DNA from 2 places in the Streptomyces sp. NPDC091282 genome. Region 1 is predicted to be linked to the other one. Evidence: riboswitches for the same ligand, from Rfam matches in the RefSeq annotation. Region 1 holds a riboswitch; the other holds the start of a gene.
What was found. Region 1 has a riboswitch for cobalamin ahead of ACIQOE_RS00335 (cobalamin biosynthesis protein). Riboswitches for the same ligand answer to the same signal wherever they lie in the genome.
Positions count from the first base shown of each region.

Region 2: linked by a shared signal. The riboswitch ahead of nrdI (class Ib ribonucleoside-diphosphate reductase assembly flavoprotein NrdI) and the one ahead of ACIQOE_RS00335 (cobalamin biosynthesis protein) in region 1 are both predicted to bind cobalamin.

Region 1 is NZ_JBIVUX010000001.1:59,921-64,503, forward strand. It holds gene ACIQOE_RS00320 (class II aldolase/adducin family protein) at 1-255, opposite strand, end outside; gene ACIQOE_RS00325 (inorganic phosphate transporter) at 516-1,748, shown strand; gene ACIQOE_RS00330 (hypothetical protein) at 1,768-1,995, shown strand; cobalamin riboswitch at 2,150-2,293, shown strand; gene ACIQOE_RS00335 (cobalamin biosynthesis protein) at 2,392-3,342, shown strand; gene ACIQOE_RS00340 (cobyric acid synthase) at 3,339-4,583, shown strand, end outside.
Region 2 is NZ_JBIVUX010000004.1:789,513-794,095, reverse strand. It holds gene metE (5-methyltetrahydropteroyltriglutamate--homocysteine S-methyltransferase) at 1-1,222, shown strand, start outside; cobalamin riboswitch at 1,477-1,699, shown strand; gene nrdI (class Ib ribonucleoside-diphosphate reductase assembly flavoprotein NrdI) at 1,882-2,301, shown strand; gene nrdE (class 1b ribonucleoside-diphosphate reductase subunit alpha) at 2,271-4,439, shown strand; gene nrdF (class 1b ribonucleoside-diphosphate reductase subunit beta) at 4,454-4,583, shown strand, end outside.

The DNA.
Region 1 (4,583 bases):
CGTCACGTCGGCGGGGGTGAGGCGGTCGTACGGCACGCCCGACGGTGTCACCAGTACGGTGTCGCCGACCCGGACCGAGACGTTGCCGGAGGTGCCGACGACCAGTCCGTCGGCCACCGTGCGGCGGGCGGTGGCGACGAGTTCGCGCCAGGCCGCCGCCTCCTGGGCATCGGCCGCACGCCGTGGCGGCCCGGATCCGTCCGGTGCGCCGCCGTGTCCGTCTCCGTCCCGCCCGTCCCGCCGCTGCTCAGCCATGACCCGATCCTGTCAGGCCGCCGGGTGACCGGAATCTCTTCGGCGGTTTCGCGGGGCGGCCGAGGGCGCCCGCCGGGGGCCGCCGGCCAACGGGCGACAGGGCCGGCGGACCCGCCGCCGGCCGGCGGCCGCACCCCGTCCCGCGCGCGGGCACCCAGAAGTCGATTTCGGTCACCATGGTGACCGACTCAGTTCATCTTCCGTTCACCCAGGTTGCCTACGGTCCAACAGCCGATGACCTCTAAAGATTGTTCGGGTAAATGGAAAACTTCTCGCTGATCCTCGCGATTGTGGTCGTGACCGCACTCGCGTTTGATTTCACGAACGGTTTCCACGACACCGCCAACGCGATGGCCACGACCATCTCGACCGGTGCGCTCAAGCCCAAGATCGCGGTGACCATGTCCGCCGCGCTCAACCTGGTGGGCGCCTTCCTCTCCGTGGAGGTCGCCAACACGATCTCCAAGGGCCTCGTCGACGAGAACGGCATCCGGCCCGAGGTCATCTTCGCCGCCCTCGTCGGCGCGATCCTCTGGAACCTGGTGACCTGGCTGGTGGGCCTGCCCTCCAGCTCCTCGCACGCCCTGATGGGCGGCCTGATCGGCGCCACCGTCGCCTCCGCCGGCTTCGGCGCGGTCCACGGCGACGTCCTGGTCACCAAGGTACTGCTCCCGGCGGTCGCCGCCCCCGTCGTCGCGGGCCTCGCGGCCCTGCTGGCGACCCGGCTGTCCTACGGGATCGGCAAGGACGCCGACGACAACGCCACCCGCAAGGGCTTCCGCGCCGGCCAGATCGCCTCCGCCGGCCTGGTCTCCCTCGCGCACGGCACCAACGACGCGCAGAAGACGATGGGCATCATCACCCTCGCGCTGGTCGCGGGCGGCACCATCGCCCCCGGCTCGAACCCTCCCACCTGGGTCATCCTCTCCGCCGGCCTGGCGATCGCGCTCGGCACCTACATCGGCGGCTGGCGGATCATCCGCACCATGGGCAAGGGCCTGACCGACCTCCGGCCGCAGCAGGGCTTCGCCGCCCAGACCAGCGCGGCCACCGCCATCCTGGCCTCCTCCCACCTCGGCTTCTCCCTCTCCACCACGCACGTCGTCTCCGGCTCCGTGATGGGCGCGGGCCTGGGCCGCAAGGGCGGCACGGTCCGCTGGTCCACCGCCACCCGGATGATGGTCGCCTGGGTGCTCACCCTCCCCGCGGCCGCCGTCGTCGGCGCGCTCGCCGAGTCGGTGACGGACCTCGGCGACTGGGGCACCGCGGCCGTCGCCGTCTTCCTCGTCGCCTCCAGCGCCGCGATCTGGAAGCTGTCCCGCCGCGAGGTGGTGGACAGCGCGAACGTCAACGACACCGCGGAGCCGGCCGGCGTGGTCACCGCGGCGATGGCCGCCGTCACCCCGCCGCCCGCGGGCCCGGTCACGGACGGCCTGACGGCCACCATCCCCTCCCCCGCCGCTCCCGCCGCCGACCCGGCCGCGACCGTCTGACACCCGAGGAAGAACCGACATGAACATCGACTGGGCAGCCATCGGCTCCGTCCTCGGCGTCAGCCTCGTGGTCACCGTGGGCATGGTGGCCCTCTTCACCCTCGGCATCAAAGGCCTCTCCGCCCGCGAACGCGCCGTCGCCCAGGGCAACTCCGCGGCGCTGGCCGTGACCGCCGCCTACCTGTGCTTCGCGGCCTGCGCGGTCGCCGTGGCCTACGGCATCCATCTGATCGTCGCCAAGTCCTGACCCCGCGGGGCCGGACCGGCCGAACGCCCGCACCACCGAAGGCTCCTTCCCGGTCCGCCGGGAGGGAGCCTTCGGCATGCCCCCACGGGCCCCCTCCGAACCACCGGTGTGGGCCTTCCCACACACTCCCCTCGCAGGTCAACGGCAAGTTGACGGGTCTTCCGGGGGCGTGGTGGACTTCCGGAGCCAAGTACGGCGGCATGAGAGGAAGCCGGTGCGAATCCGGCGCGGTCCCGCCACTGTCACCGGGGTAGCAGCCCCGCGAGCCAGGAACTCTCACCGCCGTTCTCGTCGAACCAGGGCGTGGACACCCTGAGTGAGGACAATTCGCCATGCGCGGCTGCCGAACGAGGTTGAGAACCAGGCCCCTTCCCGCCCCCGCGGCGGGCTGAGCCGATGGGTGCCGGTCGCGTCTTCGCGTACGGCGCCGCCGCCGGCCTTCTCGGCGACCTGCTGCTCGGCGATCCGCGCCGCGGCCATCCGGTCGCCGCGTTCGGACGCGCGGCCGGGGCCGTCGAGCGGGTGCTGTGGCGGGACCACCGCGGCTGGGGCGCGCTGCACACCGCGGTCTGCGCGGGCGGCGCCGTGACGCTGGGCGCGCTCGCCCAGCGGGCCGTACGCCCCTCGGCCGCCGCGTCCGTCGTGCTCACCGCGACCGCCACCTGGGCCGTCGTCGGCGGCACTTCGCTCGCCCGTGAGGCGGACGTCATCGGGCGCGCCCTGCGGGCCGGGGACGTCGAGGCGGCACGGGCCCGGCTGCCGCACCTGTGCGGGCGCGATCCGCAGGCCCTGGACGCCGACGGGATCGCCCGGGCCGTCGTGGAGTCCGTCGCCGAGAACACCAGCGACGCCGTCGTGGGCGCACTGGTGTGGGGAGCCGTCGGCGGAGTGCCGGGGCTGCTCGGCTTCCGTGCCGTCAACACCCTGGACGCCATGGTGGGCCACAGGTCGGCCCGCTACCGGCGGTACGGGTGGGCCTCGGCGCGGCTGGACGACGTGGCGGGCTGGCCGGGAGCCAGGCTGACCGCCGTCCTGGCCGCCGTCGCCGGAACCGACCCGCGCGGCGCCCTGCGGGCCTGGCGGTCCGACGCGGCGAAGCACCCGAGCCCCAACGCCGGCCCGGTGGAGGCGTCGTTCGCGGGCGCCCTCGGGGTACGGCTCGGGGGAACGCTGTCGTACGGGGGGCGCGTCGAGCACCGGCCGGTGCTGAACGGGGAGGGACGGACCGTGGAAGTCGCCGACATCGAGCGGGCGGTGCGGTTGTCGCGCCGGGTGGGATGGCTGGCGCTCGGGGTGAGCGCGGCCGGGGCGCTGCTGCGCGGACGGCCGTCGGGAAGGACGTCATGAACAACGGCGGTCTCCTGGTGGCCGGTACCACCTCCGACGCCGGCAAGAGCGTCGTCACGGCCGGCATCTGCCGGTGGCTGGTACGGCAGGGCGTCAAGGTCGCGCCGTTCAAGGCGCAGAACATGTCCCTCAACTCCTTCGTCACGCGCGAGGGCGCCGAGATCGGGCGGGCGCAGGCCATGCAGGCGCAGGCCTGCCGGATCGAGCCGACCGCGCCGATGAACCCCGTGCTGCTCAAGCCGGGCGGCGAACGCAGCAGCCAGGTCGTGCTGCTCGGCAAGCCCGTCGGGGAGATGAGCGCGCGCGGCTACCACGGCGGACGCCAGCAGCAGTTGCTCGGCACCGTGCTCGACTGCCTCAGCACGCTGCGGGGCACGTATGACGCGGTGATCTGCGAGGGAGCGGGCAGTCCCGCGGAGATCAACCTGCGCCGGACGGACATCGTGAACATGGGCATCGCGCGCAACGCCCGGATGCCCGTGCTCGTCGTCGGCGACATCGACCGCGGCGGCGTGTTCGCCTCCTTCTTCGGCACCGTCGCCCTGCTCTCCCCCGAGGACCAGGCCCTCGTCGCCGGGTTCCTCGTCAACAAGTTCCGCGGCGACGTCTCCCTGCTGGAGCCCGGCCTGGACATGCTGCACGGCCTCACCGGGCGGCACACCTACGGCGTCCTGCCCTTCCGGCACGGGCTCGGGATCGACGAGGAGGACGGGCTGCGGGTGTCGCTGCGGGGCACCGTGCGCGAGTCGAGCCTCGCCCCGCCCGTCGGCGAGGACGTCCTGCGGGTCGCGGTCTGCGCCGTCCCCCTGATGTCCAACTTCACCGACGTGGACGCGCTGGCCGCCGAACCCGGCGTCGTGGTGCGGTTCGTGGACCGGCCGGAGGAACTGGCCGACGCCGACCTCGTCGTCGTCCCCGGCACCCGCGGGACGGTCCGGGCCCTGGAATGGCTGCACGAGCGGGGGCTCGCGGACGCGCTGCGGCGCCGGGCCGCCGAGGGGCGGCCGGTGCTCGGCATCTGCGGCGGCTTCCAGGTCCTCGGCGAACGGATCGAGGACGACGTCGAGAGCCGCACGGGCCGGGTCGACGGGCTCGGCGTCCTGCCCGTGCGGGTCCGGTTCGCCCGCGAGAAGACCCTCACCCGGCCCGTCGGAGAGGCCCTCGGCGAGCGGGTCGAGGGGTACGAGATCCATCACGGGGTCGCCGAGGTGACCGGCGGCGAGACCTTCCTCGACGGCTGC
Region 2 (4,583 bases), on a different contig from region 1:
CGAGATCGTGACCCTCGCCAAGGGCCTCGCCCAGGGCACGGACGCCGTCACCGGCGAACTCTCGGCGAACCGCGCCGACCTCGCCTCCCGCGCCGGCTCGCCCATCACCAACGACCCGGCCGTCCGCGCGCGGGCCGCCGCCGTCACCGACGCCGACGCCCGCCGCTCCCAGCCCTACGCCGAACGGGCCGCCGCCCAGCGCGCCGGCCTCGGACTGCCGCTGCTGCCGACCACCACCATCGGCTCCTTCCCGCAGACCGCCGAACTCCGCGTCGCCCGCGCCGACCTGCGCACCGGACGCATCGACACCGCCGGCTACGAGGAGCGCATCAGGACCGAGATCCAGGAGGTCATCTCCTTCCAGGAGAAGACCGGGATCGACGTCCTCGTGCACGGCGAACCCGAACGCAACGACATGGTGCAGTACTTCGCCGAACAGCTCACCGGATACCTGGCCACCCAGCACGGCTGGGTCCAGTCCTACGGCACCCGCTACGTGCGGCCGCCGGTCCTGGCCGGCGACATCTCCCGGCCCGAGCCGATGACCGTGCGCTGGACGACGTACGCGCAGTCCCTCACCGACCGCCCGGTCAAGGGCATGCTGACCGGCCCGGTCACCATGCTCGCCTGGTCCTTCGTCCGCGACGACCAGCCGCTCGGCGACACCGCCCGCCAGGTCGCCCTCGCCCTGCGCGACGAGGTGAACGACCTGGAGACGGCGGGCACCTCGGTCATCCAGGTGGACGAGCCCGCGCTGCGCGAAACCCTTCCGCTGCGCGCCGCCGACCGGCCCGCCTACCTCGCCTGGGCCACCGAGGCGTTCCGGCTCAGCACCTCCGGCGTCCGTCCGGACACCCAGATCCACACCCACATGTGCTATGCCGAGTTCGGTGACATCGTCCAGGCCATCGACGACCTCGACGCGGACGTCATCAGCCTGGAGGCGGCCCGCTCGCACATGCAGGTGGCCCGCGAACTCGCCTCGCACGGCTACCCGCGTGAGGCCGGTCCCGGTGTCTACGACATCCACTCCCCGCGCGTCCCGAGCGCCGAGGAGGCGGCCGGCCTGCTCCGCACCGGCCTCAAGGCCATCCCCGCGGAACGGCTCTGGGTCAACCCCGACTGCGGCCTGAAGACCCGCGGCTGGCCCGAGACCCGGGCCTCCCTGGAGAACCTGGTCGCCGCGGCCCGCACGGTCCGGGGCGAGCTGCCCGCCACCTGACCGAAAGACCGGAGGTTCCACTGGGCCGGGACGTCGCCGACGTCCCGGCCCCGCCCAGCGCTACCCGCACGACCGAGGTAGGAAGGGGGGCCCTGTCCGTATACGCCGACCGGCGCACCGGGTACGCGCCATCGCCGGCTCGGGGCGCACCGGACGCGGAGGCAACTCATCCGGACAAGGGTCGACTTAGGTATCCCTAACTCTTGCCGCCAACACAATATCTGGGGTGCATGCGCTCGCCTCTTTCTAGATGTAGTGTTGCTGGTGCTGGTGGTTCGCCGGGCACGGCTGTGTCCGACGAGGCAAGAGGGAACCCGGTGGGAATCCGGGGCTGCCCCGCAGCGGTGAGTGGGAACGACCGCCGTCATACGCACTGGGTCCGACGCAAAGGGCCTGGGAAGCGACGGCCAGTAGATGTCCTCCGGCCGGAGGACGCGCCCGCGAGTCCGAAGACCTGCCACCGGCGCGCATGCCGGACAGCGGTGTGCGCGCTCCGAGGCCCCGAGGGAGGGCCGCGTGGCAGACGCACGGACCCGGGTCAGGACAGGCACACCGTTTCGCCGCCTCCGCCCCGGTGTTCGCCCGTACCCGCCGCCGCGCTCCTCTCCTCCCGGTCCTCGGACGGACGACGGGAACGAGCGAGAGGGAGGCGGCGGCCGATGAGCGGTCTCGTGTATTTCTCCAGCGTCTCGGAGAACACCAGACGCTTCGTGGACAAGCTGGGCCTGCCCGCCACACGCATCCCCCTGCACCCGCGCCGCGAAGGCATGCCGCAGGTCAGCGAGCCGTACGTACTGATCGTGCCGACGTACGGCGGTGGCGAACGCGCCGGTGCGGTTCCGAGGCAGGTGGTGCGCTTTCTGAACGTCGAGGCCAACCGCACGCTCCTGCGCGGCGTGATCGCCTCCGGCAACACCAACTTCGGGGCGGACTACTGCCTGGCCGGCCGCGTGATCTCCGCGAAGTGCCGGGTCCCGGAGCTGTACCGATTCGAACTGCTGGGCACGGACCGCGACGTCCGCGCCGTGAAGGAAGGACTGCAGAGGTTTTGGACACGACACTCGTCGACGGCGGCGTGATCGCCGCTCAGCGTGAATCGGTCGGTACCCGCAGGGACTACCACGCGCTCAACGCGATGCTGAACATGTACGACTGCGACGGCAACATCCAGTTCGGCCAGGACCGCGAAGCCGTCCGCCAGTACTTCCTCCAGCACGTCAACCCGAACACCGTGGAGTTCGGGTCCCTGAAGGAGAAGATCGACTACCTGATCGAGAACGACTACTACGAGGAGGCGCCCATCCGCGCCTACACCTGGGAGTTCGTCGAGGGACTGTACCGGCGGGCGTACGCCCATGAGCACCGGTTCCGCACCTTCCTGGGTGCCTTCAAGTACTACACGTCGTACACCCTGAAGACCTTCGACGGCTCCCGCTACCTGGAGCGGTACGAGGACCGGGTGGTCTCCACCGCGATGTATCTCGGTGCCGGCGACGAGCAGTTGGCCTCCCGGCTCGTCGACGAGATGATGACGGGCCGCTTCCAGCCCGCCACGCCCACCTTCCTCAACGCGGGCAAGGCCCAGCGGGGCGAGCTGGTCTCCTGCTTCCTCCTGCGGATGGAGGACAACCTGGAGTCCATCGGGCGCGGCATCAACTCCGCGCTCCAGCTCAGCAAGCGCGGCGGCGGTGTGGCCCTCCTCCTCACCAACCTGCGGGAACAGGGCGCTCCGATCAAGAAGATCGAGAACCAGTCCTCCGGCGTGGTCCCCGTGATGAAGCTCCTGGAGGACTCCTTCTCCTACGCCAACCAGCTCGGCGCGCGGCAGGGCGCGGGCGCGGTGTACCTGCACGCCCATCACCCGGACATCATGCGGTTCCTGGACACCAAGCGGGAGAACGCGGACGAGAAGATCCGCATCAAGACCCTCTCCCTCGGTGTGGTCGTCCCGGACATCACCTTCGAACTCGCCAAGCGCAACGAGGACATGCACCTGTTCTCGCCCTACGACGTCGAGCGCGAGTACGGCACCCCGCTGTCGGACCTCTCCGTCAGCGAGCACTACGACGACCTGGTCGCCAACCCGCGCATCCGCAGGACCACGCTCAGCGCCCGCGAGTTCTTCAAGACGATCGCGGAGCTGCAGTTCGAATCCGGTTACCCGTACCTGCTGTTCGAGGACACCGTGAACCGGGCCAACCCGATCTCGGGCTGGATCAACATGTCCAACCTGTGCTCGGAGATCCTCCAGGTCAACACGCCCAGCACGTACGACGTCGCGCTCGGCTACGAGACGGTCGGCAAGGACATCTCCTGCAACCTGGGCTCGCTGAACATCGCGCAGGCCATGGCCTCCCCGGACTTCGGCGCGACCGTGGAGACCGCGGTACGCGGCCTGACCTCCGTCTCCGACCAGTCCGACATCGACGCCGTCCCCTCCGTGGCGCACGGCAACCGCCTCACCCACTCCGTCGGCCTCGGCCAGATGAACCTGCACGGCTACCTCGCCTCGCAGCGCATCCACTACGGCAGCGAGGAGGGCGTCGACTTCACGAACATGTACTTCTACGCCGTCGCCTATCACGCGCTGCGCGCCTCGAACCGGATCGCGACCGAGCGCGCCACCGCCTTCGACGGGTTCGCGGACTCGGCGTACGCGGACGGGTCGTACTTCGACAAGTACACGGAGCGGGTGTGGACGCCGGCCACCGAGCGCGTCCGCGGCCTGTTCGCGACCGCCGGGATCCGCCTCCCCACCCAGGACGACTGGCGTGAACTCCGGAAGTCCGTACGCGAGCACGGCATCTACAACCAGTACCTCCAGGCCGTCCCGCCCACCGGCTCCATCAGCTACATCAACGACTCCACCGCGTCCATCCACCCCATCGCCTCCAAGGTGGAGATCCGCAAGGAGGGCAAGCTCGGCCGCGTCTACTACCCGGCGCCCCACATGGACAACGACAACCTGGAGTACTTCCAGGACGCGTACGAGATCGGCTACGAGAAGATCATCGACACCTACGCGGCCGCCACCCAGCACGTCGACCAGGGCCTGAGCTGCACCCTCTTCTTCCGCGACACCGCCACCACCCGCGACCTGAACAGGGCGCAGATCCACGCCTGGCGCAAGGGCGTCAAGACCCTCTACTACATCCGGCTGCGCCAGGAGGCCATGGCCGGCACCGAGATCGAGAACTGCCTGTCCTGCGCGCTGTGAGGAACACACCCGTCATGACCACCGTCCCGCTGACCGAGCTCTCGGTCACCCCGCCGTCCTACCGCCACGACCCCGCCGCGCGCCTGCGCCCGGTCAACTGGAACCGCGTCACCGACGAGAAGGACCTGGAGGTGTGGAACCGGC